DNA from 3 places in the Pectobacterium actinidiae genome. Region 3 is predicted to be linked to each of the others. Evidence: predicted binding sites of a transcription regulator. Region 3 holds the regulator's gene; each other region holds the start of a gene.
What was found. The regulator PhoB, encoded in region 3, activates phosphate uptake and scavenging genes when phosphate is short. The targets are predictions, from matches to a motif close to CTGTCATAAAACTGNCNNAT.

Region 1: a site for PhoB is predicted at 1,959-1,978, ahead of glpT (glycerol-3-phosphate transporter). Genes of this name have one in related genera too.
Region 2: a site for PhoB is predicted at 1,786-1,805, ahead of pitA (inorganic phosphate transporter PitA). Genes of this name have one in related genera too.

What each region holds. Positions count from the first base shown of each region.
Region 1 covers NZ_JRMH01000002.1:215,753-219,039, forward strand. Annotated here, with positions in the region: gene glpB (glycerol-3-phosphate dehydrogenase subunit GlpB) at 1-105, opposite strand, end outside; gene glpA (anaerobic glycerol-3-phosphate dehydrogenase subunit A) at 95-1,765, opposite strand; gene glpT (glycerol-3-phosphate transporter) at 2,077-3,287, shown strand, end outside.
Region 2 covers NZ_JRMH01000002.1:637,686-640,972, reverse strand. Annotated here, with positions in the region: gene uspB (universal stress protein UspB) at 1-30, shown strand, start outside; gene pitA (inorganic phosphate transporter PitA) at 209-1,714, opposite strand; gene KKH3_RS20335 (BaiN/RdsA family NAD(P)/FAD-dependent oxidoreductase) at 1,992-3,191, shown strand; gene KKH3_RS20330 (EAL domain-containing protein) at 3,284-3,287, shown strand, end outside.
Region 3 covers NZ_JRMH01000001.1:985,566-988,852, reverse strand. Annotated here, with positions in the region: gene KKH3_RS04075 (PstS family phosphate ABC transporter substrate-binding protein) at 1-280, opposite strand, end outside; gene phoR (phosphate regulon sensor histidine kinase PhoR) at 296-1,618, opposite strand; gene phoB (phosphate response regulator transcription factor PhoB) at 1,646-2,335, opposite strand; gene sbcD (exonuclease subunit SbcD) at 2,631-3,287, shown strand, end outside.

The DNA.
Region 1 (3,287 bases), on a different contig from region 3:
CTGCCCAGCGCTGACAATCGCACAGCGTTTTCCCTGCTCCGCTAAGCGAATACCGCAGGTCAACCCTGCCAGTCCGCCGCCGATAATCACAACGTCATAGCGCATGACGATCCTCCTGGCTGTCGCTGGCCGTCAGGCCGCACAATCCCTGATAAATCCAACTGGTAAACTCGCTTTCACGCAGCGCATTGCCCCACGCAATCGGGCGAATCCCTTTCCAGCGTTCGTTCAAAAACTGGCTGAGCTGCGTGAGCGACTGCTCCGGCGTCGCAGTACCCAGACGGCACAGCAGACCCGCCGCACGACACGCGCACAGTTCTCCCTGACAGGTGCCCATCCCCACGCGAGTACGCCGACGTAAATCAATCAGGTTATTCACCTGCAACGACTCCACGGCGTAGCGCACTTCCCCCGCCGTCACCGCCTCACATTCGCACACCAGGCTACGATCCAGACGCTCACCGGACAGCATTCGCCCGGCACGTTCACCGTGGCGATAAATCGCCGAACCGCGCAGCGGTGCAGATAACGGTTTTGCTACAGGATAAGCAGACAGGGCGTGGGGGGCAGATTTCACTTCCTCCAGCGATTCAGAACCGGGCAGCGGCGTCTGTGCAGTCGAGCAGGCTACGTCATGACCCAGCTTTTTGCAGATGGCGTCAGTTACCCATTCCGCCATCAGGCGGTAGGTCATCAGCTTGCCGCCAGTAATGGTAATAAAGCCTTCCAGCCCGTCGCGGCTGGCATGATCGAGCAGCACAATACCGCGACTTACGCTACGTCCAGTGGGATCGCTATCGCTGGCCACCAGCGGTCGGACGCCCGCATAGGCGCGTAGAATGCGCGTACTCGCCAACTTCGGTGCCAACATCGAGCCTTCCCGCATCAGCGTTTCTACCTCGGCAGGCGTCACCAGCATGTTGTCGATTTGATCGTAGTCGATGTGGGTTGAAGTGGTGCCAATCAGCGAAATGGTATCGCCCGGCACCAAAATGTCGGCATCCGCCGGCTTACGGCAGCGGTTGATCACCATGTTGTTGATGCGGTGCCCAAGAATTAACAGCGCGCCTTTTGCTGGGAACATGCGCACACGTAGATCGGCATATTCCGCAATGTGTTGCCCCCAAATACCGCCCGCGTTGACCACCACCTGTGCGTATATTTCTGTTTCTACACCTTTTTTATGGTCGAAAACGCGCACGCCAGTAATACGGTCGCCCTGACGAATCAGCCCGATGACCTCATGATAGGTCAGCACTTCCGCGCCGTGCTCGCAGGCATCAATCATGTTGGCCGCCGTCAGACGGAAGGGATCGACGGAACCATCCGGCACACGCACCGCGCCAATCAGCGTCGGGTTTGCCGCGGGTTCCAGCCGTAGCGCTTCCTGCGGATCCAACGCCTGAGCGCCAATCCCCGCCTGCTGACAGGCAGTGATAAACTGCGCCTGCCAGCCGAGATCGTCTTCTGGCAAGGTAATAAACAGGCCGTCGGTGGGTTCAATACAGTGGCGGGCGATCCGGCGGAGAATCTGGTTCTCTTCAATACATTCGCGGGCAGACTCACCGTCGGTTACCGCATAGCGTGCGCCGCTGTGTAATAAGCCATGATTACGCCCGGTCGCCCCGGTCGCAATATCATAACGTTCAAGTAGCAGGCAGCGCAGTCCGCGCAGAGCACAGTCTCGTACCGTACCCGCCCCCGTCGCACCACCGCCGATGACAACGACGTCAGTTTCACGCCAGTTCCCGGTATTTTGCTTCATGTTCTCGCTCCAGGCGGAGGATATGTATGTTGCTATTGGGACACAGAAAGAAGGGTTAATGTTTGATAAAGAGCAAAAACGAGCACTAAACGAAACCAAAGCAGGGTCTAAAAACAATAAGTGTGATTTAGGTCACTAAAACCTCACTGTGGAATTTTCCGATTCTGTTAACATGAGCGCAAAAATCGTCACAGTTTCATAAAAGTGTAACATTAGCGTCATGAATCACACTCATTCGCACGCTATCCCCTTACAATAACGTTCGTAATAGAACAAAAAAGCTATCGTTTTTTTTCGCATTGGAGATATCTATGCTGAGTATTTTTAGGCCCGCTGCCCACCAGCCGCGCGTGTCGCAAGAACACGTTGATCCGCTCTATCGCCGCTTGCGTTGGCAAATTTTCATGGGGATATTTTTTGGCTACGCCGCCTATTATCTGGTACGCAAAAACTTCACACTGGCAATGCCTTACCTGATTGAACAAGGCTTCTCACGCGGTGACCTTGGCTTTGCGCTGTCCGGCATCTCTATCGCCTACGGCTTCTCCAAATTCATCATGGGTTCGGTATCTGACCGATCCAACCCACGGGTTTTCCTGCCTGCTGGCCTAATTCTGGCGGCTGCCGTCATGCTGTTCATGGGCTTCGTACCGTGGGCGACGTCTAGCATTGCCGTCATGTTCGTCCTGCTGTTCCTGTGCGGCTGGTTCCAGGGAATGGGATGGCCACCGTGTGGACGCACCATGGTTCACTGGTGGTCACAAAAAGAACGCGGCGGTATTGTGTCGGTATGGAACTGTGCGCATAACGTCGGCGGCGGGCTTCCTCCTCTGCTGTTCCTGCTGGGTATGGCCTGGTTTAACGACTGGAAAGCCGCACTCTACATGCCTGCCTTCGCCGCCATTCTGGTTGCGCTGATTGCATTTGCCCTAATGCGTGATACCCCGCAATCCTGTGGTCTACCGCCAGTCGAAGAATACAAAAACGACTATCCTGTTGATTACAATGAAAAAGACGAAGAAGAACTGACAGCTAAGCAGATCTTCATGCAGTACGTTTTCCCGAACAAACTGCTGTGGTACATCGCTATCGCCAACGTCTTCGTTTACCTGCTGCGTTACGGTATCTTGGATTGGTCACCAACCTACCTGAAAGAAGTTAAGCACTTCGCACTGGATAAATCTTCCTGGGCTTATTTCCTCTACGAATACGCGGGTATTCCGGGCACGCTGCTGTGCGGCTGGATGTCTGATAAGGTATTCAAAGGTAACCGCGGTGCAACGGGCGTGTTCTTTATGACGCTGGTGACAATAGCAACCGTCGTTTACTGGATGAACCCAGCCGGTAATCCTGGTGTGGATATGGCCTGTATGATCATCATCGGCTTCCTGATTTACGGACCGGTTATGCTTATCGGCCTGCACGCGCTGGAACTGGCACCGAAGAAAGCGGCAGGTACAGCAGCGGGCTTCACCGGCCTGTTCGGCTACCTCGGTGGCTCCGTTGCCGCCAGCGCCATCGT
Region 2 (3,287 bases), on a different contig from region 3:
AGCTTGATTGCCATGATGTTGTGGTATTAAAACGCTGGTACTTACACAATCACGGGTATTAACACAGTCATTGGTCCTAACACCATGAACGTCGATAAAAAGTAAAAAGGCGATTCCCCACAGAATCGCCTTTTTTATGACGGACATTCTTGTCCGTCATGCGGGCCGTCGCAAGCGACGTGAAAACGTTCCCTACGTTTTGCTGAGGTTAGATCAGCTTCAACGCCAGCCAGTACAGCGTACCGGACATCAGCATTGAGACAGGCAGCGTCAACACCCAGGCCAGCAGAATACTTCTTATCGTCTTGCCCTGTACACCACCGCCGTCCGCAATCATCGTTCCGGCAACCGCCGAAGATAATACGTGCGTGGTGGAAACCGGCATACCGGTGTAGCTGGCAACACCAATCGACAGAGCCGCCGTCACCTGCGCTGAAACGCCCTGTGCGTAAGTCATGCCCTTCTTACCGATCTTCTCACCGATGGTCACGGCAACACGTTTCCAACCCACCATCGTGCCCAGAGACAGCGCTAATGCGACAGCAACGATGATCCAAAGCGGTGCATACTCAATGGTCTGAAGCATGTCTTTACGCAGGTTGCTCAGGTAGCGTTTATCTTCGCCCGACGTTTCTGGCAGCTTGATCACCTTATCCATCGTGTCAGAGATACACATCAGCAAACGACGCACTCTGCTGCGATCGTCAGGGTTCAACTGATCGTAACTTTTCAGGTTACTCAGCAGACCCTGTGTACGCTCAATCGCAATCATCACGCGTGAACTGTCACAGTGGAACTCTTTCTGACCGTTGCCGGGAATCGTGTTTTCCGGCGTAGGAATCACAGGAGGAGACAAGTCAATAACGTGCGCCAATGCGTCGCCGTGCTGCTTGTAGTACTCCTGCAAATTGACAACGGCATCACGGGTACGGCTGATGTCATAGCCAGACGCATTCATGTTAACAATAAACCCGGCTGGCGCGACGCCAATCAGCACCAGCATAATCAAGCCGATACCTTTCTGACCGTCATTTGCACCGTGAGAGAAGCTCACCCCAATCGCCGATAAAATCAGCGCGGTACGCGTCCAGAACGGCGGCTTACGTTTGCCATCCTGCTTTTCGCGATCGACGGGCGTTAGATGCACGCGCTTACGCTTTTTACTGTTGTTCCAGAAGCGGCGCAGAACCAGCAGCATCAGGCCAGCGACCACCATGCCCACAATCGGCGAGAGCAGCAGCGACAGGAAAATACTGATCATTTTCGGCACATTCAGCGCATCCACGACGGAAGTATCCGTCAACAGCGCGTTGGTCAAACCAATACCGATAATGGAGCCGATCAGCGTGTGAGAACTAGAGGCAGGAATACCGAAGTACCAGGTACCCAGGTTCCAGATAATGGCAGCCAGCAGCATGGAAAAGACCATTGCCAAACCGTGCGCCGAACTCACGTTCAGTAATAAATCCGTGGGGAGAAGGTGAACAATTGCATAGGCCACGCTCAGGCCGCCCAGCAACACACCGAAGAAATTAAAGATACCCGCCATCACAACGGCAAACTCGGCGCGCATGGCTCGGGTATAAATAACAGTGGCAACGGCATTCGCAGTATCGTGAAAACCGTTAATGGCTTCATACATCAGTACAAACAACAAAGCCAGTATCAACATCAGGCCAGTGTAGTAATCCAAACCGGCAAATAAATGTAGCATAAACGTTAGGCCATTTAGTGGTCATGAACGCGGCGCATTATCGGCGACAAGCAGGGGTCGGGAAAAGCAAAATATGACATTTTTTTGACTTAATATGTGACGGCAATCGGTGGATAAACCACTTAATCAATAAAAATCAAATAATTATATATTTTTACTAAAATATGCAAATTGTTACGCTGGTATCGAACAAAAACCAACACTACAATTTGCCGCCCTACGGCTTTCAGCCTGTGGCAATCCAAGAAGATAAACTCACTCATCGGAGAAATGCATTGTGGAACAGTTTGACGCTGTCATCATCGGTGCCGGTGCAGCAGGCATGTTTTGCGCGGCACAGGCAGGACAACGCGGACTGCGTGTTCTACTGCTCGATAACGGCAAGAAAGCTGGCCGGAAAATATTGATGTCCGGCGGCGGTCGCTGCAACTTTACCAATATGTATGCAGAGCCCGCGGCGTATCTGTCCCACAATCCTCACTTTTGCAAATCGGCACTGGCGCGTTATACCCAATGGGATTTCATCAGTCTGGTCAACAGCCACCGTATCGCTTATCACGAGAAAACGCTCGGCCAGTTATTTTGCGATGATTCCGCGCAGCAAATCGTGGACATGCTGGTAACAGAATGTGAGCAGGCGAACGTCACTCTCCGTCTGCGCAGTGAAGTTACCTCGGTGGAGAAATCAGACGATCTGTTCACCGTCCAGCTAAGCAACGGCACAGCATTCCAAAGCGCATCGTTAGTCGTTGCCTGCGGCGGTCTGTCGATGCCCGGCCTGGGTGCGACGCCGTTTGGCTACCAGCTTGCCGCACAGTTCGGCATCAACGTGCTCCCAACTCGCGCTGCACTGGTGCCCTTTACGCTGCACAAGCCGCTGCTAGAACAGTTACAAACACTCTCCGGCGTCTCCGTGCCTACCGTCGTCACCGCAGAAAACGGCGTGACGTTCCGTGAAAACATCCTATTTACGCACCGTGGGCTATCTGGCCCCGCTATTTTGCAGATTTCCAGCTACTGGCAGGCTGGTGAATTCGTCACCATCAACCTGCTGCCCGATCGCGATCTCACGCAGCTCATCAACGACGAGCGCACTGCTCATCCGAACCAAAGCCTGAAAAACACGTTGGCACAATGGCTACCTAAACGGCTGGTTGAATGCCTGCAAGCGTTAGGGCAACTGCCGGACGTCACGCTGAAGCAGTTGAATAGCGCACAGCAAACGCAGATTGAACAGCGCCTGCAAGAGTGGCGCGTGCAGCCAAACGGTACGGAAGGTTATCGCACGGCCGAAGTGACCATCGGTGGCGTTGACACCCGCGCGCTGTCCTCCAAAACCATGGAAGCCAGTACAGTGCCAGGGTTGTATTTCATCGGTGAAGTGGTCGATGTGACCGGCTGGCTCGGCGGCTATAATTTCCAATGGGCGTGGAGCTCAGCATGGGCGTGTGCACAGGCGCTGCCTTTCTGCAAATAGGCACTATAATAACCTTTATTCAGCGCTCTCCTTTAATTTATGGAGAAAAGGACGTCTCTACATAGGCCTCAGCTGCCAGAAAGGAGATGTGGATGA
Region 3 (3,287 bases):
CCTCAATTTCGCTGGCCTTCATCGCCCTGCTCATCGGCCCAAGCTGCGCGGCTCCCGATGCCAGAGACGTCGGTGCAGAGGACGAACCCGCGGCCTGAATCTGTAAATTCACGTTCGGATAATGCTGGCCAAAATCCGCCGCCCAAAAGGCCATCAGGTTAGCCAGCGTATCCGACCCCGCGCTGGAGAGATTACCCGCCAACATCTGGCGAGGCTGTGCGGAGCACAACGCGCTGAGCAGCAGTAAAAAAGCGCCCGCAATACGAGTGGCGGATGTCATGGATAGCGTTTTCCGTCAAGCTGAAGGTTTCACCGTATTTTCAGCCAGAGAGGCAGGGACAATCAACCGATTCGGCAACGTAAAGACGAAACGTGAGCCTTGCCCATCCTCACTCATGATCTCCAGACGGGAATCATGATGGCTGAGTGCATGCTTAACAATCGCCAGCCCCAGTCCGCTCCCGCCCGTCTGTCGCGAACGCGCCTTATCCACTCGATAAAAGCGTTCCGTCAGGCGCGGTAAATGCTCGGCCGCAATCCCCGGCCCGTTATCGCTGACCTGAAATTGCGCGCCCTGTGGGATCTTCTGCCAGCAGACTTCGATACGCGTTCCCGCAGGCGTATGGTTGACGGCGTTATACACCAGATTGGATACCGCACTGCGCAGTTGTTCTTCATTACCAAACACGCAGAGATTTTCATTCACACGAAAGACGATCTCATGACGCCCCTGACTCAGCGTCTGCGCTTCACGCTGCAATACGCGCAGCATCAATGGGATATCGACTTTTTCATTCAGATCAATTGCCGTCGCCGCCTCAATACGGGACAAGGTCAGCAACTGTTTGACCAGCCCATCCATGCGTCGGGTCTGCTCCTGCATGGTGCTCAGCGCCTTCCCTCGCAGAGCCGCATCCAGCGTTTCTTCCTGCATCATTTCCAGATAGCCCTGCAACACCGTCAGCGGCGTACGCAGCTCATGGCTCACGTTGGCAAAAAAGTTACGTCTGGCACCTTCAAGCTGGTGCATTTGCGTAATATCACGCACCACCATCAATAGCTGCCCTTCGGAATAGGGCATCACGCGGAATTCAACATGGTGAGAATTATTCAACTGTAGCGTGAGAGGACGGCTAAAATCCTGTCCTTTCATGTAGTTTGTGAATTCGGGATAGCGCAATAAGTTGAGGATATTCTGACCGTTATCCTCCGGCCAGCGGAAATTCAGCAGGTGCTGCGCCAGATGATTACACCAGAAGATCGTTCCTTCTTCGGTAGTGATCACCACAGCATCCGGCAAGGACTCGGCACCGCTACGAAACCGTTTGATCAGAAGCGCCAGCTCACGGCGGCGGCGTCGGTTCCGCAACTGCATTTGGTAAAGCCCATAAAACAGCGGCTCCCAACTCCAGCGACCAGGCGGTGGCGTCATACTGCGGTCAACCCACAGCCAATAAGAGAGTTTTAGCTGGTTATAAAAATTCCAGCAGAGTAGGCCTAATACCGCGACCAGCAGAAACCAGGGCAGATAACCAAAAACCAGCCCCAGCAGCAACGCAGGTAAACAAAAAAAAGCCAGCTCCAATGCCAGCCTTTTCCAGGATAAACGTTCTAGCACGTTAATATTTCTCCGGTTACGATCACCTCAGTAACGCGTTGAAAAACGGTAGCCCGTTCCCCGAACGGTTTGCACCATTTTGTCATGTCCGCTGGTTTCCAGTGCTTTACGCAAGCGACGAATATGAACGTCGACAGTACGATCCTCAACGTAAACGTTAGTGCCCCAAACGTGATTCAGCAACTGTTCCCGGCTATAAACACGCTCAGGATGCGTCATAAAGAAATGCAGCAGTTTAAATTCCGTCGGCCCCATGTCCAACGCATGCTCTTCGGTCGTCACGCGATGCGAGGAAGGATCGAGGCTCAGGCCACGCATTTCAATCACTTCTTCCACCGCCATCGGTGAAATTCGGCGCATCACGGCTTTGATACGCGCTACCAATTCTTTGGGTGAGAACGGTTTAGTAATGTAATCATCCGCCCCCACTTCAAGCCCGCGCACGCGGTCTTCTTCTTCGCCACGCGCGGTCAACATCATCACCGGAATATCACGCGTCAGCGCCTCGCGCTTCATATGCTTGATGAATTGCAGGCCCGACCCACCTGGCAGCATCCAGTCTAACAACACCAGTTCTGGGAACGGCTCCGACAGTTGCGTTACCGCGCTATCATAGTCTTCAGCTTCAACGGGTTGATAACCATTTTGTTCCAGTACAAAGCAGACCATTTCACGAATTGGTGCTTCATCTTCCACGACTAATATGCGTTTTGCCATTGTTAATCCTGTCGTTAATCATCGTCGCTGTTAGCAGGCGAAAGGCATTATGCGTCAGTTTTATGACAGATTTATGAAAAACACCCGGACCTCTCCGCACGATTGTTACAGCGCGTACATCCTATTTTTCGAGCCGCTTTCCAAACTCCTGATTCCACCGCGACAGCCGCCGTCCCTGCTATATATAATCATGGCATGACGATGACAAAGCACTCTGGCGACGACACACCCTTTCACATAATAAATAATGACAACGTCATCCACCGCCACGCGGCATGAATATCGAGAGAACACGATGCGCATTATCCACACCGCCGATTGGCATTTAGGGCAATATTTTTATACCAAAAGCCGAAGCGCTGAGCATCAGGCTTTTCTACACTGGCTCATCGTTCAGGTGGAACACCATCAGGTCGATGCCATTATCGTTGCAGGCGATATTTTTGATAACGGTTCGCCCCCCAGCTATGCACGGGAAATGTATTATAGCTTCGTGGTAGAACTACAACGCACGGGCTGTCAGCTCGTTATTCTCGGCGGCAACCACGATTCCGTCGCCATGCTGAATGAATCCCGCGAGCTGTTGGCCTGCCTGAACACGCAGGTGATTGCCAGCGCCAGTGATGAGCCTGCCCAACAGGTGATCCTGTTGGAAAACCGTCAGCAGCAGCCCGGAGCCCTACTCTGCGCCATTCCTTTTTTACGTCCGCGTGATGTGTTAACCAGCAAAGCCGGACAATCCGGAGATGAAAAACAGCTGGCGCTACAGGAAGCGATTACCGCGCACTACCAACAGTGTTACCAACTGGCTTGCCAAAAGCGCGACGAACTAGGCTTACCGTTGCCGATTATTGCAACCGGACACCTGACGACGATTGGCGCGACCGCCTCAGAATCCGTACGCGATATCTATATTGGTACGCTCGATGCCTTCCCTGCTCAGGCTTTTCCG